DNA from 3 places in the Paraburkholderia sp. IMGN_8 genome. Region 3 is predicted to be linked to each of the others. Evidence: riboswitches for the same ligand, from Rfam matches in the RefSeq annotation. Region 3 holds a riboswitch; each other region holds the start of a gene.
What was found. Region 3 has a riboswitch for manganese ahead of WN982_RS04620 (TMEM165/GDT1 family protein). Riboswitches for the same ligand answer to the same signal wherever they lie in the genome.

Region 1 (7,697 bases), on a different replicon from region 3:
ATGACCGTGTTCGTGGCTATGCCCATGGCTGTGTCCGTGGTCGCCGCCGCTCAGCAGCCACACGCTTGCCAGGTTAACCAGCAGGCCGACCACCGCGATGGGAATCGCTTCGCCGAAGTGGATCGGTACGGGTGACAGAAAACGCGCAACCGCCTCGTAGCCAATGAGCACGGCAATCATTGCCAGCACGATGGCGCTCGTAAATCCGGCGAGATCGCCAAGCTTGCCGGTACCGAACACGAAGCGGGAATCGGTGGCGTGCCTGCGTGCATACGTGTAAGCGAGCGCGGCAATCAGCATGGCGCCTGCGTGCGTCGACATATGGAGACCGTCGGCCACGAGCGCAAGCGACCCGAACATACTCCCACCGACGATTTCGATCAGCATCATCGCGCTGCACAGCGCGATCACCGCCCACGTCTTGCGCTCGTTCTTCTCATGGCCAGCACCCAGAAAGATGTGGTCATGTCCCGCGCCGAACGCGGCGTCTTTGAAATCACTCATTTTTGACTCTACTTGAAATAGCTATGGACGACTTCGATGAGCTGGTCGGTCGCACTGCCGGCCGGTTCTTCGTTGGTATCAGCGTCCACGAGATGGGTGCGGATATGGTCTTCGAGCACGACCGCCAGCAGGCCGTTCATCGCCCCACGACAGCTCGTGATTTGCTGCAGCACGTCGACACATCCGCGCTCCTCTTCCAGCGCTCGTTCGATGGCTTCAACCTGTCCCTTGATGCGGCGGACGCGGTTGAGCAGTTTCTGTTTCTCGCGAATGGTGTGGCTCATTGATGACCTCCGATATACCGTGGGGGAGTATATATCGGATAGGGTAGGGGGGTATATCAATTCATCGCAACGGAAAGCTTGTTGAAAGAATGCGGTTGCGTTAGACTCTGCTTCATCTTTTGGGGAGTAGCCTTCCTTCCGCCCCGGAAGGAGAGCGCGTCAACATACTCGGCCTTTGGTCGTGGCGCACTCGGCCGGTTCGGTTTGGCGAGACCATGGGTGCATTGCGTCGTTCCTGGTCGGACGGCGGCGGATGCGCCATGGTTTGTCGACGTCCGACCCCGGAGGGCCCATGTGCTTCCCAACTTCCCGCTTCAACCCCACTCGTCTTGCGCTCGCGCCTACTCGCTCAGGCGGAGGTGCAGCATGACGCAGCTGTTCCTTGAACTGGTTCTCATGCTGGCCGTCATCCTGGTCGCAGCCGAGGTATTCACGAACGCGCTGGAACATCTGGGCGAGCGCCTCAAGATTTCTGAAGGCGTGACCGGCTCACTGTTTGCCGCTGTGGGGACCGCGCTGCCCGAGACGATGGTGCCGCTGCTCGCGCTGGCCGGCGGCACATCGAGCAAGAGCGTCAATGAAGAAATCGGTGTCGGCGCCATCCTGGGCGCGCCGCTGATGTTGGCCACACTGACCACGTTCCTGATGACGCTGGCCATCGTTCGTACGCGCGGTTTGCGCGGGTCCGTCGTGCCGGAGCGAAGCGGATTCGTGCGCGACATGAACTATTTTCTTGCTGCGTTCGGGCTCGCTGCTGTGGCGATGTTCGTACCGCATGACGAGTGGTACGTGCGCGCGCTATTCAGCGTCGGGCTGGTCGGTATCTACGTGCTGTATGTCGTGATGACATTCCGCGCATCGGAGAAGCTTGTCGAAAGCGGACACGGCACGGAGGCGCCGGGCACCATGTTTCTGGCGCGACTTGGGGTTCCGACCAACCTCCTGACAATCCTCGTGCAACTGGCGGTCGGTGTGGCGCTGCTTGTCGGTGGAGCCAAAGGCTTCATTCACGGCGTGGAAGGTGTGTCGCATGCGCTTGGTATATCGGCACTCTTGCTGTCGCTCATCATCATTCCCATTGCGACGGAACTGCCCGAGAAGGTGAACAGCATTCTGTGGATTCGACGCAAAAAGGACACGCTGGCATTCGGCAACATCACCGGAGCGATGGTATTTCAGGGCACGCTGCTACCCGCCATCGGCATCATGCTGACGCCATGGGAACCGCGTGTGGAGGTGCTAACGGGCGTCATCATCACGCTGATTGCTGCTGCCTGGTTGCGCATTAACGCGCGAGCGGGCGGCCTGGCGGTCCGGGCGTTGCTGATGAATGGATTACTCTATCTGGGCTACCTTTTCCTCACACTGACGCGGTAATCGCCCGACACCGCGTACACACTTCTATGGATACGCGTTTCAACGCTGCCTCCACGGCGCTCCCCGCGCCTGCGCTGTCAGGCGCACGACGACACCGCTCGCCAGGACTCTGCCGGGCACGGTGTCGGCCCGCATAGTCGCTGGGCTGTTCTACCGCTGGAAGCGGTGTCGGTCTCGCCGTGGCAATTCTCGACCAGCGGTTGAAACGGAGTGCCGGCTAGCTGAAAAGCGAAACGCGCACCGGCTGGCATATCGATCCTGGCGTATCGGCGACGCAATCGATGGGCGACATGCCGCTCGCGTCTGCATCGAAGTCCGGCAATGTCGGCACGTCGGATTTCTTTGCGAAGGCCCTGAAATGTCCCGACGGAGCCGCCTGACGTCGAACAGTGAATCCGGATGTCCGCTAAGCAATACGAACCTTGTCGTTGACCGCCTTGCCCTCTGCGGTAAGGCGCGTCTCGTACTTGTGCCTGGCCTTGGTAAAGAACGAACCGCTCAGCCAGTCATTGAGGTTGAGAATCACGTCGTTCGGGGTCGCCGCGGTGCCGGGCAGGATTGCAATCAGCGTGGCGTGACCGCGATTGGACTTATACGTTTCGAGTTGATAGACCGTTGCGCGAACATTTCGCCGTACTCGGTGTCACTGGAAGCCGTATTCGGGGTTCCGCCGATCCGTCGCGCAGGACCCGCTCGTCGCCCCGCCCGGGGCTGCCAGGTCGGTCTCGAAACGCATGGAGGCAATCCCGCCCCTACGACGTCGTCAGCAACATCAATATCCGCGACCACCACTACTGCTGCTACCACCGCTGGACGTCGCGCCGTCGCCATGCATGCTCCCGTCTGATGAGCACCCCGCCACGGCGACCGCGAAAACCATCAGGAATGCTGCAAATAGTCGAGTCGCTTTCATCGTCATCTCCTGTGAGCGCGACCAGCGCGCTCACTGTCTGACCTACGGTTTCGCCATGTGCCGCATGCCTTTGAAGCCGTCGCCGTTCATCTCACCGGACTTCCTGTCCATTGCAAACCGGTACAGGCGGTGTCCTTTGTATGCCGGGTCGCCTCGTCATACACATCCGCGATGCGTCGGCAGCCAGTTCGCGGCACAAGCGCACTCGCACGCACCCTTGCCGGGCACGCGTGTCCTTGTCGATGGTGTAACGGGTCCTACCGTCCTTCGTCGACCCATTTACCGACGTCGGTCCTGAGCACGTCGGCCAGGGGGAGCGGCAAGGCTCGCGCACGCGGCCAGCACGATCAGGGTTCCTGGCATGTCGTCTTCTTCCCGGTCAGGAACGGCATCCCGGGACGGAGCGGACTCAGAGCATCGCACGCCACTACTGTTAATAAACGTGCGGCGTGACCGATATATTCCAGTCGGATGGGGTGAACTCACGGTGTGACGAAGTCGATATTGTTTTCGGCACAAAGGTCCACCTTGTGGTCGGGCTCGAACCGTCGTTGATCGGCCAGGGTTCAGACTTCTTCCGGGCGCACCAACCGACAAAAGCGGGCCGCAGGCCGCCTTGCGCTGACGCACCTGACGCACGTCGGTTCTGTTTGACGCTTTCACCTGTACCTCCGGTCCAACCAGCGCCTTCAAGCCGTATTGTTTGCATCAGTTCATGCCGACATCGGCGCAGTCGAATTCGCGCTTCGCATCCGTGCCGCACACGTCGTACTTGACCTCTGCGTTTAACAGGCACTCGAATGAATTGAGTTCAGGTTCATCGGACTGGTTGCGCGCTACAGCGTCAGCGTGCCAATGATCTGCCTCGGTGTGTCGCCGGTGGCAACGGCTCGCGTACGCCTGCAGCGGCAACGCCCATCGTGGGCCCTGCCCTGCCGCGAATCGGCGTGTGGCCCGGCCGGCTGTCGACGCCCGCGTCAGTGTCCGCGGTGGTCATTGGCGTTGCACGAAACGGGCGCGTACAGTTCCGATGCACTGGGGTGCGTCATTGTCCGCCATGCGTCTTCATTGGACAGTGACCGACATGAAAATAATTCCTGGTCATAGGAATAACCGCGTTGCGCTGGACGTTTTAGTACCGTAGTGAGCAGGCGGGCGCAATGGTCAGTCCTCGAAGCGCACCCGCGCCTGAAATTCATTGCCTCTTGCGACGACTACGACCCGGACGGCGGCGTGAGCAACGCTCTGCCGTTAGCTATTGACTCGTGCTGCGGTCGATGGACCGCACGTCGTTTCTTTGCGCTTCGTCCGACCCTTCTCAACGAAGCGCCCGGCCATGGCATGACGCGTGGGCAACCTGCCGCATGCGGAAGCCCGCGGCGATTTGCAGAGGAAAACGTCATGATCTCCAGTCCACACATCGCGGTCTTCCTTGGCGTGGCCGCGCTCGGTCTCGTTTGCAGCCCTGTTTACGCAAAAGAGACGATAAAAGCCACATTGCTTAGCAATGCGATCCAGCTTGATATGAGTCGCGTCAAGGCAGGCACAGTCATGTTCGAGGTAAGCAACGCACCGGACAGCGCTCAGACACACGAACTGGTCGTGCTAAAAACTGACCTGGCCGCCGACAAGCTGCCAGTTAAAAACGGGAAAGTACCAGAGAGCCAGTTCAAAAAAATGGGAGAGGTGGAGGACATGGCGCCCGGCAAGGGCAAGCGTATGACGCTCAAGTTGGCACCAGGCCGCTACGTGCTGATCTGCAACAAGCCCGGTCACTACGCTATGGGGATGCATACGTCTCTGGTCGTCATGCCGTGACGCGGCCTGCTCCACGCGTTCTTTGACGCGCCACGGTTCACTTATCGCCGATGGCTTGGGGTCGGTCGGAGGCTGTGGACGCAAACGGGTTCAGGCGCGAGTTGGTTCAAATGGAAGGACTGGGTGAATGCGACGGAAGACCCGTAGCCAAGGCAAGCCTGCTTCGGTGGGTTTGTCGCGGGAAGAACGTTGAGTCCACGTAAGGCGGCGTTACGCGGCGAGTGAAACGACTGCCGGGCAGCGGATGGCGTTGTACCCCGAGCCGCTATGAGCTGGCCTTTCCTGATTGTGTGCATGACCTTGGGCGCCCAAACCTGGGCTTTGCCGGTAGGCATGGACCGATCCACGCTGGGTTGATGGTCCTTGCCCACGGATAAGCAGTCACCGCCGCGGTGCTTGATCTCTTGCGCGATGGTCACCTGGGTGCCGATTGCACCCAGGCTCCCCTTAAGGGGGCGGAACGGCGGCAAGCGCCCAACGGCCGCGACGCGCAGAACGCGCTGCTAAAGCGCGCGCGATTGAACGGCGCCGCACGCCTCAGTCAGTACGACCCGGCGCTGGAGGCTACCGCAAGTTCAGCTTTTGTGCGTTCCTTGATCTGTTGGCCCTTGTGTGCCGTTCGGCCGACTGACCGCCGAACGCAAACCCATCGCGCACCCCGAAATAGTTCGCCGGCGAGGGAATAAAGTCGCGTCACCGCACGTTCAGTATTCGCGTTGGTCCTCGATCATCCCTCGGTCAGGTGAGGAGTGCTGTTATGAAATCTCTGCTTAAGGTGTTGAGCATCGTGGCGGGCGGTGCGGCTTTGGCGAGTCTTGTCGCGTGTGGCGGTTCAGGATCGATCACTGTGCAATCGTTCACAGCGACCGCGCTGGTTTCGGATGGGGCCGTCCCCGCGCTGCACGTCGACGCGAACCTGAAAAACCCTTGGGGCATCGCGTTCAATCCGAAGGGCTTCTTCTGGGTCGCGGACAACGCAACGTCGGTCGCCACGCTCTACGATGGCAACGGCGTGCCGCAATCGCTCGTCGTCAGCATTCCGGACGGCAGCACCGGTCCGGCGAATCCGACAGGCATCGTTTTCAACGGCACCACGGATTTCATCGTCAGCCAGGGCGGCAAGTCCGGCGTGGGTGTTTTTATCTTCGTGGGCGAGGGCGGCACGGTTACTGCTTGGTCGCCCGCGGTCAGTCTGACGGCCGCGATCACGATGTTCGACGACGGCAGCGGCGGCGCGGTCTACAAGGGGCTCGCCCTCGCGAGCAACGGCGGCGCGAACTTCCTGTATGCCGCCGATTTTCACAACAGCAAGATCGACGTCTTCGACAGGACCTTCAAGAAAGTCGCGACGCCCGGCAAGTTTCAGGATCCGACGTTACCGGCCGGGTTCGCACCGTTCGGCATCCAGGCAATCGGATCGAAGCTCTTCGTGACCTACGCGAAACAGAATGCCGCGATGCATGACAATCTCGACGGCCCGGGCCTCGGCTTCGTCGACGTATTCGATACGGCGGGCAATCTCATGCAGCGCTTCGCATCGGCCGGTCCGCTGAATGCGCCCTGGGGCGTCGCGCAGGCGCCCGGCAACTTCGGTCCGTTCAGTGGCGACATGCTGGTCGGCAACTTCGGCGACGGCACGATCAACGCTTTCGATCCGGTGAGCGGCCAATTCGTCGGCACCGTCAAGAGGAAGGATGGAACCGTAATTGTGGAGCCAGGGCTATGGGGGATCGCTTTCGGCAACGGGCTCGACAACCAGCCCACGAACACGCTGTTCTTTGCCGCAGGACCCAACGGCGAAGTGGATGGCGTGTACGGACGCATCGACGTGCAGATGTAGCGATCGTCGCTCACGCTCGTTGCGAACTGCGAAACCTGAACTGGGGCGTGCCCGGAAGTCACCTTGCGTTCCTTGAGCGCGTCCCGGAATGCTACGGCGATCCCGGTGGCAAACGGCCGCAGATTTGCATGCAGTTCAGCCGGCGAGTGATGACCTGCGACGATGCTAATGATCGCAAGATAGCGTTGTTGCATGGTGCGAAGCGAGGACGAACTTTTTCCTTTCCCGTACGTTATGCGAGCTGCTGCTCACGGCGCACGGATTTCGCGCGTGCGATTAAGCACGGCCACGCCGATCGGGGGCCCTCGGCGCGTTGAGCCGCCAGGCCACGGACCGCAATTGCGCACTGACCAGCGTCTTGTATCGGCCCAGGGTGGTCTCACCCAACGCGTCGTCCATAACCCGTGGCGTTCTGCCAAGCCAGCCGCCCCTGAGTGTCCGGTCATGGCCAGATGGCCGTCCCGCTGCGAGGGCGCTGCATCGGCCGCATCGCTGGGCACTGCCGTCGAGCGTCAGTCCCATCGGGCTGATCACGGATTCCAGCAGGCCTTCGGCCTGACGCAGCGGCATCCTGAATGCCGTGCGCAACATCAGGCAGGTGCTGATGGTCAGGCCCGGGTAGCGCGTTGTCTGCCTGGCGTCGTCCGGTACGGCGCGGTCCGTTGTTCCAGCACCTCAGAAGTGATCCACGGCGTCAGGCTGCCTCGTTGCTTCAGTCCGTCTTCATCTTCCTGCCAGTTCGCCATCCCGAACGATATCTCCGGAATGTGGTGCCGGCGCGCGGCGTTGTGCTTGTCGGGCATCGAATTCCCACAGAACTGGCAAGCCAGAAATTTGCCTCGCAACCCTCTCAGATTCCCATCCGTGCACCAACGCCTGTCAAGACGGTCGGTGCCGGCAAGGCGTGCGACACGCGAGACTTCGTTAAGGATTGCCGCGCGCAACGTGACGCCGCACGTGG
Region 2 (7,697 bases), on a different replicon from region 3:
CTCCATCTTCGAGGACGGCGTACCGCCCGTTTTCCGGATTACGCCGGCGACGGAGGGTTCACGACTGGACGCATCGGCAGTGTCCGTGACTACGGTGCGACCCGATGGCACGCAACAGGTATTCGCGCTGGCGGACCGTGGTGGCTATCTGGAATCGAAGGAAGACATTCCTGAGCCGCACGCCTTCAAAGCCATCGTGCGGATGCCGGACGGCGAGCACGAAGTCGAATTCGAAGAACATGAGCACGGCCACGACGCGCATGAGGCAGCGACCCGCGACCACAACATCCGGTCGGCCTACATTCACGTCATGGCCGATGCCGCGGTTTCCGTGCTGGCAATCATCGGTCTGGTGCTGGCGCGCGCGTTCGGCTGGCTGTGGATGGACCCGCTGGCGGGTGTCATCGGTGCACTCGTAATTGCAAACTGGTCCTACGGCTTGATGCGCGACACCGGCGCGATTCTGCTCGACATGAACTCCGACCGACGTATCGCGGAGAACGTGCGTCATGCTATCGAGGACCGTGGCGACAAGGTCGTCGACCTGCACGTATGGCGGGTGGGTCCGGGTCACATGAGCGCCGTGGTGTCGGTGGCAACAGGTGAACCCCAGCGGGACTCGCGCTTCTATCATGCCGTGCTCGAGCGCTTCAAGGGGCTCTCGCATGTCACTGTTGAAGTGCAACCTTCACAAGCGGCGGCCTGAACCATGGCAGTCAAGTCGCCGTGCATCGATGTGTGTGCCTTCGATGGCAAGAGCAAATTGTGCGTCGGGTGCTTTCGTACTCTCGATGAAATTCGAGGGTGGAAGAAGATGACCGACCACCGGCGCCATCAGGTGATTAACGACCGGGCGCGACGACAGGCCAAGCTGCAGCGAGAATCTCCAGTGTTATCGTCCGAACAACAGCGAACGCAGGACACCTGAATCGATGTGGAGCGCCGCCACCGCTTCATTCTGACGACTTACTTCTGTAACACCCTGCGCGATAGAATCGCACCCGCTCATTGGGGAGTAGCCGCCTCGAACGCAATGTTCGAGGGCGCACGTCAACATACTTGGCGAGTCGAAAGACCCGCTATGGCGTGCGCAGCTAGATGCCTGGCAAGACCGATGACACGCATTCCGACCTGACCGGGTCGCCGGAATGCGCGTCATCGCGTTCTTACAGCGCGGCCCGGGTACAAACAACCCATGCAATCCTTCATAGTCTCGACCAGTGTGGTCGGTCTCGCCGAAATTGGCGACAAAACTCAATTGCTATCCCTCGTGCTTGCTGCACGATATCGCAGGCCATGTTCACGGATCCGCACGGCTCGCCGGCGCAAACGGGCCGACTCGATCGCGCCTGTCAGATCTGAAGCGCATCGCCACCAACGCAACGCGATCCACCGCCGTCGATACGGTGAATCGCGCACGCCGCTCACGCTGACGCACAGCTGCGCACGTCTATCCGAGGTAGTCTTGCATCGCGCGAAAATGTGGACGCCGACGTGCAGCCGCCGTGACGACAGACGTCAGCACGTTGGCGAATCTTCACACTTCGCGCTGGTCGCCTATCCTTTGCCTTCAAGACGCTTGACTTCCTGTTGAGCGACATGCGCCACCATGGCCATGGCCGCTCTCTGAATGCCGATACCCCCGGGGCTGGCGACAAGCGTGGCGATCCGCTGGATCGCGACACCCAGCAGAATATCCAGTTCGGGTCCCCAGGGCGGAATATGTACGATATGCCCGCCCACGATTTCGTCGCCACCGCCGTCCTGAATGATGCCGTCCAGAATCTGGGCGACCTGCCCATACAGGCCGGGCGGAATCCTGACCTGTACACGGGCCGGCACGATGTCGGTCCAGAGTTCCTGGATACCGGTCCGAGTGTCCGTCCAGAGCGGATAGAATCCCCGCGTGCTGGCGTCCAGCCCGAAGTAGTCACCGATGAAGGTGACGTTGGAATCTCCATGCGACCACGGTGCGTCGATGGCCGGATCCCACGGCTGGTCTGTCACGGTGGCACGATCGAACGAGATCCCGCCATCAACCGACTGGGCGATGATCACATCGATGAGCGGTGTCGACGGCTTGGGTCCGAACTCGTAGAAGGCGCACCCGATCACGCCGCTGGGATCGATGACGATCTGCGGGTGAAAGTGCTGCAAATTCGAGGGTAGCGGTCCTGCCAGCAGCGGCGTTCCTGAGAGACCGGTGGGCCAGCTGGCGCCACCGTCTGGCGACACTGCGCAATAGATACGGGACACGCCCTGGCGGAAGTCCGCCCATGCCACGGCGACCGTGCTCCCGAAGACGCTGGCCGATGGGATCGTGAGCACGCGAAAGTTTCCGCCGGGAAACACCGGCCACCCATGAGGGGCAGGCAATCCGGCATTGAGTGTCGTCACGCCCGTGGCCGGCGATACCGCCGGCGCAAAACTGTCGCCTCCGTTCGTCGACACGATCATCTTGATCTCGCTTCCCGCGATCCAGACGATATAGATGTCACCGTTGGCCGCGACTCTTATGTCCGGTGAAAACGAATCATTGACGAGCACCGTGCCGGCGGGAGTCACGCCAGGTCCCGCACCGATCCAGGTCGCGCCATGGTCTGTGGTGCGAGCGAACCGCATGTCGGATCCGTCGTCCCAGACTGCATAGACACGGCCGCGAAACGGACTCGACGGATTCGTGTCTCCTGCCGCCCACTGCTTGTCATCGCCAACGCTGTTGTGGATCGGCAGCGGAGCGCTCCAGGTCTGTCCACCATCCGACGACTGGTAGATCACGATACCGACCGTGTCGAAGGTCGGCGGATTGTTGCCCGACAGACCGACCAGATAAACGTTTCCCACATCGTCCCAGGCAAGCGCAGGGTCGGTGAGAAGCGTAAAACCGGATAGCGTCAAGGCGGCCGAATCACGCCATGAGAGGCCACCATCCGTGGAGTATTCGGTGGCCAGAATGAAGTCGTAGTTGTGAATGTCCCGGAACTTCTTGGATCCCGCCACAATCTGTTTCGGGTTATTGGGATTGACGACGATATTGCTTTCGCTTCTCGCGTTGTTCACGCTCGAATCGTGCGTGACCTGGATATTCGACATGATCCCCCCTTATCGATAATTCGAAAGGTCGAGTGATTGTCCGCCGCGAAACCTCCATTCATGGTTCTGGTCACGAAGACGTGACCAGAACCATAACAAGGCCCCGGACGGTAACGACTGGCCAGTCGAGCCCGACAGCCCGGCTCGATCAACCCAGCTCGGAAAAGGTGCCTCGCAAAATCACGTGTAGTCAACGATGCAGGCAGGCCGATTTTGTAACGTGCACGTAGTAAGAGCGGGAGGCCGATGGTACGCGGCGTCATCACCCCTTTTTGCGCGCCGAAGAAGCACGTTGTTTCGGTTCGTGGCTCGCGTGCTCGACATGACCGCGAACGAGTTCCAGGGTAGCGCTGCCGGTGGTGACATGGCCGTCATTGCGCTGGAAGATCGTCAGCTTTGTCGGCGCGTCGAGATCGAATGCCGTGGGAAGCTTGACCGACAGCTTCAAGCGAACCGTCTGCCCTGGTTCAACCGCAAAGCCGACTCCTGCCACTCGATGGGTCAGGTTCCAATGCTTGCCAGTAAGCTTCGCGCCGTGCATGTGATTCCTGTCCGGTACAGGCGGCTTCTCTCCCTTCCTGGGCGGAAGCACTTCGAGAATCATCGGAACGTCGTCGAGCCTGTGGCCCTTTTGGACGATGACCTCGATGAGCTTTGCGTGACTGTACGGGCTGCCGATGATGAAGGGCAACTCGATCAGGCTCTCGGCGTCGGCGAAGACATGCGCATAGGACAGGTTGCGCTGACAGACGTTGTTGTCGCCCCAGAAGTAGCTGCCGTAGTCGCACGTACCGGGCGAGACCAGCAGTGGCGCACCATCAAGCCCGCCTGCGGAGTCGTTGTTGTCCCCGCGCGCCTCGGCCAGGAGGCATGGGTGCCAGGTGCCCTCCTGAGGAATCTGGGCGGCAGGCCAGCGAATGGGTCCGAAGATACGGGTGGCGCCCACCGCCAGATTCATCGGCGCACTCTCACCGAGGTACAGGTGCCTCTGCTGGACCGCAGCCGTCTGCCAGTCGCCCGGATACCAGTCCTGCGGATAACGAAACTCCAGCCCGGGCAGCGCATCGAGCGCGGGATAGTTGCCCACGGTGACCGCGAGCGTGACGTTCTCCGCCGGATTGGGCCCGAGGTTGGTGATCTTGCCGTAGATGAAATGATCCGTCACACCGTCGCGCAGCAGATCCTGATCGACCCAGACAGCGTTGCCGTCCTGCTGCCGGCGCACGATTAGATCCGGAGCCTCCCAATGATTGCCGGGTGACGGTACCGTACCAGTGTCGCTTGAGGAGTCTCGAATGTAGACGTTCGCGGGCCGGACCGCGACGCGCGCGGTGAACATTTCCTGGGTTCCGGTGCGAGTGTCCATCCAGAACGGGAAGAACCCGAGCGGGCTCGCGGCCAGACCGAAGTAATCGCCAATGAAGGTGACGTTAGGATCTCCGTGCGCCCAGACGGCATCCACTGTGGGGTCCCACGGCATCTCGGTCACGGTGGCCCGATCCACAAAGGTCGCCGCGTTGTCGGCCGACGCTGTCAGGACAACGTCGATCAGCGGTGTCGTGCCGCCTCCCTTCGGTCCGAAGAGATAGAAATCGCAGCCGACGTCTCCCTGGGGCGTGCAGGCAAGCTGCGGCTGGAACTCATGTTGATCGGGGGCAGAGACAGCGCCGCCGCTCATCAGCGGCATGCCGGAGCCACTGCCCGCCTGCCAGACGGCGCCGCCATTGTTGGAGCGCGCATAGTAGATGCGGGCGACTCCCTGTCGATAGTCGGCCCAGGCAACAACCAGGTCCGTCGCATTGACCCCAACACACGCCGTCGCGACCGTGGGCGTCCGGAACGACCCACCGGGTAGCTGGCCGGGCAAGCCCGTGATTCCGCTCGCAACGGTGGCCGGGTTCGAGAACGAATCCCCGCCATCGGTGGATTTGACGAACTGAATGTCGGTGCCGGCGATGAAGAAGATGTAGACGCTACTGTCCGCGGCCACGACGACCTGGGGTCCGAACGAGGCCGGCGCAAGCGACGTTCCGACCGGGTTCGCTCCGGTCCCGCGCCAGCTGGCCCCATAGTCGATCGTGCGCCCGAAGAGCATGCCACCCGGACCGTCCCAGGCGGCGTAAACACGGCCATGATACGGGCTGCCGGGATTGGTATCGCCTGCGGCCGACTGCTTGTCATCGCCAGGCGCTGAGTGAATGAGGTTCGGTGCAGACCAGGTCAAACCGCCGTCCGTAGACTTGTACACCGCTATGGCCATCGGCTCGGGTCCCTGAAACGGCAGAGCGACGAGATATGCGCCGCCGACATCATCGAAGGCGACCGTCGGATCCGAAACGCCGTCCCAGCCCGCGAGGAGCCCGAGGGGCGCAGCCTCCTGCCACGATCGGCCCGAGTCGAATGTCGAATACGCGGCGAGCGAGAACGCATAGGTGTGCGGGTCGGTGAATCGTTTGGACGACCCGACCATGTTGTACGGATTGGTCGGATTGACTTCTATCGTCGATTCACTTCGGTCATTGCTGGGGCTGGCATCGCAGGTGACGCGGATGTTGTATCTTGGTCCAAGAATCAGCGGGAGCATCGTTCCTCCTGGGTAACGCCATTGGCAGTAGCCTCTCCGTTCTCTTATCCACCTCGGGAAATGGTCTTGCATCCGTGGTCGACTCTCGGAGAGGGATCGGACTACGAATCCCCGTTGTTGTTAGCTCCAAGACGAACTGACCCGGCCAGATTCGCAGTCGACTACCTCAAATTTTTCGATGGCCCGGACGACCCTGATAGGGGAGCGGTGGTCAGTGGGCATCAAGCATGGTGCGGGCGTACTCGCGTACCATGTATAGCGTTTCGCGCCGGGCCAGCATGCGGCAGTCAACGGAGGGGCGACAACTGCAGTTCGGCCGTGGGTTTTCGAGACATGGCTGTCAGCGCTGAAACAGGGCTTTCGCGGTCAGGGCGGCTGCAGACACGTGAATGACTTGCATCGCCACCATTGTTCACTCCTTCAGCAGAAGCCCAACATCGGCCGCCATCGCATCGATGCTCGTCCCGGGGCTCATCAATAGACGCAAGTGGCCTGCCGAATCGAATACGTAGATCGCGCTACCGTGATCGACGCTGTAGTTGCCCTGCGCGTCGGCCTGCTGCGCGCGGTAGTAGAACTTGAACTCGCTGGCCAGGGCCACCGTGGTGTTCTCGTCGCCGTAGAGACCGAGAAAGCTCGGGTCGAACGCGGAAACGTATTGCGCCAGCACCTGCGGGGTATCACGCCTGGGATCGACAGTGATGAACAGGCCCTGCACCCGGCGGCCGTTTTCCCCCAGCTTGCTGCGCACCCCCGCCATCTCGGCCATGGTGGTCGGACACTGGTCAGGGCAATGGGTGTAGCCGAAGAAGAGCATTACTACTTTCCCCTTGAAGTCGGCGAGGCTCCGCGGTTTGCCAGTGTGATCGATCAAATGAAAATCGCGCCCCCAGCGGACGCCGGTGATGTCGGAGGACACGAATCGTGGCGATGTCGTTGAAGAGCCGGCGTGGTCGTCGCAGGCGACCAGTGCCAACGCCAGTACGACGGAAAGGACGCCCCGGGCGATATACAGGCGTCGGTCTGTCGGCAACTTACTCATGGGCTTTCGTCTCCTCTCCTGCGGTCCACGCCGGCAAGTAGCCTCGTATCAGCTGTAGCATTCGCGGGTCGTCCCACGTTGCGGGCCCCAGCTTGCGGCCCGCCTCGCGGCCGTTACGGTCGACCAGCAGGGTGATCGGAATGCCGGTCGTGATCAAGGCCGCCGCGTCGTGGAAGGTGTCCAGATACGGGTGCAGGTGATTAACGCGGGTCTCGCGAAAGAACGCTTGAACCACCGGCAAGCCGCCCGCGTCAACGGACACCGCGACGACTGCGAAGTGCGGTCCGCCCAGCGCTGCCTGTAGGCGGTCCAGCGTTGGCATCTCCTCAGCCCAGGTCCCGGCAGGCGGCCCAGCCTCGCGTCTTTACCGCGCTCTCCTTACGTCGACTCCGAGAGCGCTTCGCCAATCATCCGGTTCAGTTCGGGAAAATCGGCCTCTCCAAGAATGCGCTTGAGGACTCTGCCTTTCCCGTCGACGACGTACGTTGTTGGAGTGAGTTGCACGTTATGAAACTGCTGTGCAAGGCTGCCGTCCGCGTCCATCACTATCCTGAACGGCAGATGATGGGTCTCTGCGTAATTCCTGACATACAACGGCGGGTCATAGCTCATCGCCACTGCGACGAAGTCAAAGTGTTCGCCCCTGAACCGGTTGTAGGTCTGAATCATCTGCGGCATTTCCTTGATACAGGTTGCGCAACTCGTGGCCCAGAAATGGACCAGGTACACCTTGCCGCGCAGGTCAGCGGTACTCAGCTTTTGCCCCGACATCAACGTGAACGTCGCGTCGGGAACGGTTTCTGTCCTGCCCAGAGTCATATACGCCGCCGCGGCAAGGACGGCGATCGCGAGAGCCGCGAGGATCCCGCTAACTGAAAACCTGAACCTGCGAAGGCCAGCCATGATAAAACTCCCCACCAACAACCTGCCGGTCAACGTTTCGGGCTCCAGATGCCGGCAAACCGTACAGACCATCGC
Region 3 (7,697 bases):
GATCGTGCAACGCGATCATGCGGCCTCCCGCCGGGCCGCCCCAAGGGAGGCCGCGGCCCCCTTGGGGGGCAGCGAACGAATGTGAGCGTGGGGGTAGTTCATCATGCCTCCGAACGCGCGGCTCGCGGCAGCACGACCAGATAACGCCAGAGCACTTCGGCCACCAGCAGCACGCCGATCAGCCCGTACGCGATCGCACCGTTATAGAGCGACCAGCTCGCGCGGCTCCAGTACAAAGCGGTGTAAACGGAAAATGCGCCGTTCAGCACGAAGAACACACACCACACCTGCGTCACGCGGCGCGTATGGCGCACGGCGGCCGGCGGCAGATCCGGATTGCCCAGCCGGGCGAATTTTTCGATTATCGACGGGCCGCGCACGAGCGTCGCGCCGAACGCGATCAACAGGCCCAGATTGACGAGCGACGGATAGAGGCGCAACAGCAGCTCGCTATTGGTCAGCACGATCGCCGCGGATGCACAGCTCAGCAGCAAGGCCACGGCCCAATCGATCGCGGAGAGCCGCCGCAGCGACGTCGCGACCGCGCCGCTGCCCGCCCAGCGTTGCAGCCACAAAATAGCGAACAGCATGCAGCCGACATAGCGCGGCGTGTCCCAACGCCACGCGCACAGAATCAGCGCGGGATACGCGAGTTTCAACGCGACCTGCACAACGGTCCCGGCCCAGCGGCGCTCGGCGCCGGGGGCAGCCTCGCCGCGAGGGCCGGCTGCCGCTTGCATGCGCGAGCGCACGGACGGCATCAGCCCTGCGCCGCCAGCAGCGATTCGACCGCACCGATCACATCACCGACCGTGCGCACCGACTTGAACTCTTCCGGCTTGATGCGGCGGCCGGTCATTTCCTGCAATTTGATCGCGAGATCGACTGCATCGATGCTGTCGAGATCGAGGTCTTCGAACAGGTTCGCCTCGGGCGTCACGCGTTCCGGCTCGATCGCGAAGTTCTCTTTGAAGATGGCGCGGATGCGCTCAAGAATATCTGCCTCGGACACGATTTATTCCCCCTTCTTTGTGGTTTCGCTCACAGCGTGCGCCGCTGCGCGCTGACTGGCGACCAGCGCGGCCAGTGTACTGATCGAACGGAAGTATTCGCGCGTGCGTTCATCGTTCGCTGCGATGGTCAGTTGGTATTGTTTGCGCAGCACGATGCCGATTTCGAGCGCGTCGATCGAGTCGAGACCGATGCCGTCCGTATCGAACAACGGGGCGTCGTCGTCGATATCGGCGGGGCTCAGGTCTTCCAGATCGAGCGCTTCGATCAGAAGCTGTTTAATTTCCAGTTTTAAAGAATCCATAATCGAACAGGTGCTGAGTAATGTGTGCTTCGATGGCGCTCGTCACGCTGCGCGCCGCGAGAGACGGTGAAGTGTCGTGGGCCGCAAGCTGCTCGACGCCAAGCGGCTCGAGCACGTTCACGCGCATCCGGAAAGCACGCGCCGGCACGTCGTACCAGCGCATCTGCTTGGTGAACGCCGGCGGATCGCAATCCATCAGCACCGGCACGATCGGCGCGCCGGCTTTCAGCGCCATATGCGCGAAACCGCGTGAAAACGCGTGCAGCCGGTTCGGCGCGGGGCTGCGCGTGCCTTCGGGAAAAATGATCATCGTATAGCCTGCCTCAAGCTGCCGCGCGCCGGCTTCGACGAGCGCCGACGGATCGGCGTTGCTCACATATTCAGCCGAGCGCACGATCCCCCAGAAACACGGGTTGCTCCAATGCGCGTTTTTCACCACGCAACAGGCACGCGGCGTCAACGACAGCAGCACCATCACGTCGAGATAAGTCGGATGATTGGCGACGACGATCGCCGGCCCGGCCGCGCGCAACACCTGTGCACCCGACACCTCGAACTCCATCACGCCGATACGCTGCAACACCGCGACCAGCGCGCGGAAAAACCAATGGATCACGCTCGTCACCGCACGCTGACGCGACACCCGATGCGGCCATAGCCACGCGAACGGGAACACCAGCACCGAGAACAGCACGCCGCAGATGCCAAACACCACGAACGCCATGCCTGTCGCGCAGAACCGCCAGCCATAATCAAGCCGCGCAGTCATGCCAGCTCCAATGCCATGTGACGCCTGTGCCTTGCCACGCAGCGGATTTGCGAGTGTCGAGACAGTGTTGCAGCGCCTGGCTCTGGGTCGCAAACCGCTCGTCCGCGTCTGTTTCTGCACCTGCTTCCGCCGGGTTTGCTTGCGCAGATCCAGAGCCAGATGCCGCCGCATCCGCGCCGGACAGCGTGCAGACGAGTTGCCCCACCGCCGTTTCCTTGTTCAGCAGGATCGCGATCGCACCACCCTGCACTTCATCTTCAATGGTGCCGTACCTGGGATCGGCCGGTTCGTCGGCGTACACCAGCAGCACCGGCGATGCAGGCTGCGTCGCATATTGTGCGTACGCTTCGAGCAGCGCATAGCCGAGCGTTTCGGCGCCAGCGGAGATTGCACTTGCGGCGGAGCGATCGCCGCGCGCAATGCCGAACACGCCGGTCATCGCGTTCAGCACGGACAGACTGAAAGCGGTCGGCGACACCGGCTCGCCCGCGCTGATGGAGCGCAATATGTCGGTGGTGCGCCGCAATTCGCCGTGGCGCGAGGCGAACACGACCCGCACGTCATCTTGCGCCACGCAATCATGCGCCACCTTCAGGGCGATCCTGGACAAAGTGCTCAGGCGACGCCGCACGATCGGCTCGATGAAGCCGATATCGGGTGCGGCAGATGCGGCAGCAGGCCAGCTAGACCAGCGAGCGACCGGAATGGTCCAGTGCAGATCGGGCATATCGGTGTTCGCGCGTAGAAGCGAGGAGAGGCTGAGGACGCCTGACGGGAAACACAGCCGTCACAGCATGTGCGCGCCGCGCGGATCGGCAATCTCCAAACGGGGCTCAATCCAATCTTCTTATAAGGTTCAGCGAGTTAACGGAACACGACCCCAATTATTGAGTCGCCATTGCCGCTTTTACGGTGGATTGTTCAAGGCTCCCTGTGGTCGCCGGAATCATACTGAATATTCTGGATTAAATCAGCCACAAAAGACGTATCCATCTGTATCCGTATTGCGGGTGCGACGGGCGGCTTGACGTCAGCCATCCGCTACTCCCGCGGCACTTCTGCGCGCGCGATTGCGCTGTAAAGCCGCTTGCGCCGGGCTGTCCTGCTGAGAGCGCCCGGCAAACGTGGCCGCACATGCTTTCATTTATCTTTCTATACATCTGTTTCAGTTCGGCACACTTCGACGATTCCGCTCGCCGCGATGGCAATGCTTCACAGGTGCTTCGGCTCGCGCAAACGGACTGTTACGGCGTTTTATTGGTGGCGGCAGTGCCGGATTCGGGCGTCGCGCATTCTGGCCTGTTATACTCCGTCCCTCATTGGGGAGTAGCCGCCCCGCGACACGTCTGCGCCGCTGTGATCTGGGTGCGTCGAGCGTGCGATTCGCGGGGGCGCCTGTCAACAGACTTGGCCTGTACGGCCATGGCAGCCGCAGCCTCTGGCCTGGCGAGACCGATGATCCACACGCGCCGTAAGAGGGCCCGGCGTGTCGTGGGTCGTCGCTCGTTCATATCTCGGCCCGGGGACAATCAAAACGTGGATCACGCTTTTCTCATTTCGACCGGAGCGGTCGCGCTCGCCGAAATCGGCGACAAGACGCAATTGCTCTCGCTCGTCCTTGCCGCCCGTTATCGCAAGCCGCTGCCGATCATTCTCGGCGTGCTGGCCGCCACCCTCGTCAATCATGCCTGCGCCGGCGCCCTCGGCGCGTGGCTCGGCTCGCTTCTCACGCCAACCATCATGCGCTGGGCGCTGGCTGCGTCATTCATCGCGATGGGCCTGTGGATTCTGGTGCCCGACAAACTCGACGACGAAGAAGCCAACACCAGCCGCACGCACTTCGGCGTGTTCGGCGCGACCGTGGTGACTTTCTTTCTCGCGGAAATGGGCGACAAGACGCAGATCGCGACCGTCGCGCTCGCGGCGCGCTTTCACGATTTCTTCGGCGTGGTGGCGGGCACGACGCTCGGCATGATGATCGCCAACGTGCCGGCAATCCTGCTCGGCGACCGCTTCGCCCATAAGCTGCCGACCAAGCTCGTGCATGGCATCGCCGCCGTGATGTTCGTGATTCTGGGGACGATGGCGTTGTTCGGTGTCGGCGTTTAAGCGGGGCGGCCGTGAGTGACTGTGGCGGTGGCCGCTAGCCTCACAGGCAAGCTGCAAAACAAAGCGGCCCGGCAAGGATGACCTGCCGGGCCGCTTTTTTTGTTGCGCCGCAGCGCGCGTAGGTAAGCGAGGCGCTCGCTTACTGCACGACCTTCGCGCCTGACGCCGGCGCTGCGGCAGGCGCGGCGCCCGTTCCGGCAACCTCGTTCGATGCCCCGCCGTCCTTGTCCAGCGGAATCTTCACCGTGTGCACGACGCCGTTGCCGAGCGGGAAGTCGGCCAGCGCACTGCGCGCCAGATAAGGCATGGCCCGCACCAACGACGATTCGCCGCCGGAGTTGCGCGCGGTCACGTTATAGACCTCCTTGCCGGTTGTACGCTCGGTGATCCGCACGCCGAGCAGATGCGTATAGATCGGGTAGCTCTGATTCACGTACCCGGCCGGGTACGGCCCCCACGGTCCCCACGGGTCGAACGGCCGGCCCCAATAAGGCGCCGGCCAAGGGTTGTAGTAGACCGGCTCGGCCACCGTCACCATGTCCGAGCGAATGCCATACGACAGCCCAACCAGATAACGCGCCTGCGATGCGTCGACCAGACGGAACGCATACGGCGCGAGTTCATTGGCGACAATGCGCTCGTAGGTGGAGAGTTCGAGGTTGTTCTTTTGATCCGCCGCCCGGGTGAACGCATAGGTCCGCGTGGCGTCGTTGCCGCTCCAGTCGGAGAAGGCCGTGACCTGGGTGGTCACGTAGGTCGTGCAGCCGGACAGCAGCACCGTCAGCGTCGCTAGCAGCAGCGTGGCGCGGCGGGTCCATCGATCGATGTTCATGGTCTACCTCGTGTTGCCTGTTATCGCCAGTCTTGACCGGGTTCGTGCGTTCGCATGCTTTCGCGCGCTAAAGCGCGCGCCCCGCGAAGGCGCGACCGATAATACGCTGACCTGGCGATTCGGTAAAAAGTTCGCCCCGCACGATCCGCCGAGGCTTTGTACAATGGCTCGACAAGCCCGGCTCGCGTGCCCTTCTCGCGCGTGACGGCTCGAGTCCCATCACTACAGAACGCCATGGCCGATACCGCAACGCCCAATGTGATCCGCCGCGCCGATTACGCGCCGCCCGCCTTCCTGATCGACACCGTCGCACTGGAGTTCGATCTGGTCCCCGAACGCACCGTCGTCAAGAACACGATGCGCGTGCGCCGCAATCCGGACGCCCCCCGCGCCGCGCATTTCGAATTGATGGGCGAACAACTCGAGTTCGTCAGCGCCGCGATCGACGGTACGCCCTTTACCAGTACGCATGCGCACGAGCACGGTTTGATCCTCGACAACGTGCCCGACGCTTTCGAACTGACGCTCACTAGCATTTGCAATCCGGCGGAGAACACCACGCTGTCGGGCCTGTATGTGTCGGGCGGCAACTTCTTCACGCAGTGCGAGGCCGAGGGCTTTCGCCGCATTACCTATTTCCTCGACCGCCCGGACGTCATGGCGACCTTCACGGTCACGCTGCGCGCCAACAAGACCGACTATCCGGTGCTGCTGTCGAACGGCAATCTGCTCGAAGAAGGCGATCTGCCGGACGGCCGCCATTTCGCCCGCTGGGAAGATCCGTTCAGGAAGCCGAGCTACCTGTTCGCCTTGGTCGCGGGCAAGCTGGTCGCGCTCGAAGAACGCGTGAAGAGCGGCTCGGGCAAGGACAAGCTGTTACAAGTATGGGTCGAACCGCACGACCTGGACAAGACCCGTCACGCGATGGATTCGTTGACCCACTCGATCCGCTGGGACGAGGAGCGCTTCGGGCTCGAACTCGATCTGGACCGCTTCATGATCGTCGCGGTGAGCGACTTCAACATGGGCGCGATGGAAAACAAAGGGCTCAACATCTTCAACACGAAGTACGTGCTGGCGAATCCTGAAACGGCAACGGACACCGACTTCGCGAACATCGAGGCAGTGGTCGGCCATGAATACTTCCACAACTGGACCGGCAACCGCGTGACCTGCCGCGACTGGTTCCAGTTGAGCCTGAAAGAAGGCCTGACGGTGTTCCGCGATCAGGAATTCTCGGCCGACATGGCCGGCGGTGCGACGGATGAAGCCGCGCGCGCCACCAAACGCATCGAGGACGTGCGCGTGCTGCGCCAGATGCAGTTCGCCGAAGATGCCGGTCCGATGGCGCATCCGGTACGCCCGGAAAGCTACGTCGAGATCAACAACTTCTACACGATGACGGTCTACGAGAAAGGCTCGGAAGTCGTGCGGATGTATCAGACGCTGTTCGGCCGCGACGGTTTTCGCAAGGGCATGGACCTGTACTTCAAGCGCCACGACGGGCAGGCCGTGACCTGCGACGATTTCCGTCACGCGCTTGCCGATGCGAATGGCCGCGATCTCGCGCAATTCGAGCGCTGGTACAGCCAGGCCGGCACGCCACGCGTGTCCGTTCGGACCAGGTACGACGCCGCGCAGCAACGCTACAGCGTGACGCTCACGCAAGGTTATGGCGAGGCCGCGCCGGCCGCGCGCGAAACGCAAAAAGGACCGCTGCTGATCCCGTTCGCGATTGGCCTGATCGGCAAGGATGGCGCGGATCTGCCGCTGCAAATGGAAGGTGAAGCCCAAGCCGGCCCCTCCACCACGCGGGTGCTCGAATTCACGCAGACCGAACAGACCTTCACGTTCGTCAACGTCGCGCAAGAACCGCTACCCTCGTTGCTGCGCAATTTCTCGGCGCCGGTGATCGTCGAGTACGACTATTCGGTCGACCAGTTGGCGTTCCTGCTCGCGCATGACAGTGATCCATTCAACCGTTGGGAAGCCGGTCAACGGCTCGCCACGCGCGAATTGCTGGCGCTGGCCGGGCGCGCGGCGGCCGGCGCGCCGCTGCAACTCGACGATTCGGTGGTCGCCGCGTTCGCCCGCGTACTGACCGACGAGACGCTCTCGCCGGCGTTCCGCGAATTGGCGCTGATGCTGCCGTCGGAAGCGTATCTGGCCGAACAGATGGCCGAATCGAATCCGGCGGCGGTTCACGCGGCACGCCAGTTCGTGCGCAAGCGTCTCGCGAACGCGCTGAAGAAAGACTGGCTGACGGTGTACGAGCAACATGGCACGCCGGGCGAATACGAGGCGACGCCTACCGCTTCAGGTCACCGCGTGTTGAAGAATCTCGCGCTGTCGTATCTCGCGGAACTGGACGATCCGGCAGAAGCCGTGCGCCTCGCGTCCGCGCAGTACGCCGTGGCCAACAACATGACCGACCGCTCGGCGGCGTTGTCGTCACTGCTCAATGCGTCGGCGGCCAACGGCGGCAGCGTGGAGGCGCAGCAGGCGCTGGACGACTTCTACCGGCGCTTCGAAAAGGAGCCGCTCGTCATCGACAAGTGGTTCGCTTTGCAAGCAACACAACGCGGCAGCCCGCAGCGGCCGGTGATCGACGTCGTGCGCAAGCTGATGGCGCATCCGGCGTTCAACCTGAAGAACCCGAATCGCGCGCGCTC

Region 1: another riboswitch for manganese. It lies ahead of WN982_RS39660 (sodium:calcium antiporter); the one in region 3 lies ahead of WN982_RS04620 (TMEM165/GDT1 family protein).
Region 2: another riboswitch for manganese. It lies ahead of WN982_RS39640 (TMEM165/GDT1 family protein); the one in region 3 lies ahead of WN982_RS04620 (TMEM165/GDT1 family protein).

Annotation. Positions count from the first base shown of each region.
Region 1 covers NZ_CP150901.1:4,126,808-4,134,504, forward strand. Annotated here, with positions in the region: gene dmeF (CDF family Co(II)/Ni(II) efflux transporter DmeF) at 1-504, opposite strand, end outside; gene WN982_RS39655 (metal/formaldehyde-sensitive transcriptional repressor) at 513-788, opposite strand; yybP-ykoY riboswitch at 902-1,073, shown strand; gene WN982_RS39660 (sodium:calcium antiporter) at 1,155-2,165, shown strand; gene WN982_RS39665 (hypothetical protein) at 3,121-3,189, opposite strand; gene WN982_RS39670 (plastocyanin/azurin family copper-binding protein) at 4,480-4,896, shown strand; gene WN982_RS39675 (TIGR03118 family protein) at 5,654-6,736, shown strand; gene WN982_RS39680 (hypothetical protein) at 7,345-7,539, opposite strand; partial or broken gene WN982_RS39685 (IS5/IS1182 family transposase) at 7,618-7,697, shown strand, end outside.
Region 2 covers NZ_CP150901.1:4,119,043-4,126,739, reverse strand. Annotated here, with positions in the region: gene dmeF (CDF family Co(II)/Ni(II) efflux transporter DmeF) at 1-706, shown strand, start outside; gene WN982_RS39645 (DUF1289 domain-containing protein) at 710-928, shown strand; yybP-ykoY riboswitch at 999-1,187, shown strand; partial or broken gene WN982_RS39640 (TMEM165/GDT1 family protein) at 1,196-1,297, shown strand; gene WN982_RS39635 (sialidase family protein) at 1,558-3,060, opposite strand; gene WN982_RS39630 (sialidase family protein) at 3,356-5,677, opposite strand; gene WN982_RS39625 (SCO family protein) at 6,090-6,719, opposite strand; gene WN982_RS39620 (TlpA disulfide reductase family protein) at 6,712-7,041, opposite strand; gene WN982_RS39615 (TlpA disulfide reductase family protein) at 7,098-7,622, opposite strand; gene WN982_RS39610 (hypothetical protein) at 7,621-7,697, shown strand, end outside.
Region 3 covers NZ_CP150900.1:946,874-954,570, reverse strand. Annotated here, with positions in the region: gene WN982_RS04650 (AMP-binding protein) at 1-19, opposite strand, end outside; gene WN982_RS04645 (hypothetical protein) at 102-761, opposite strand; gene WN982_RS04640 (acyl carrier protein) at 761-1,012, opposite strand; gene WN982_RS04635 (phosphopantetheine-binding protein) at 1,016-1,315, opposite strand; gene WN982_RS04630 (1-acyl-sn-glycerol-3-phosphate acyltransferase) at 1,290-2,084, opposite strand; gene WN982_RS04625 (beta-ketoacyl synthase chain length factor) at 2,068-2,811, opposite strand; yybP-ykoY riboswitch at 3,394-3,563, shown strand; gene WN982_RS04620 (TMEM165/GDT1 family protein) at 3,621-4,193, shown strand; gene WN982_RS04615 (DUF4136 domain-containing protein) at 4,333-5,025, opposite strand; gene pepN (aminopeptidase N) at 5,260-7,697, shown strand, end outside.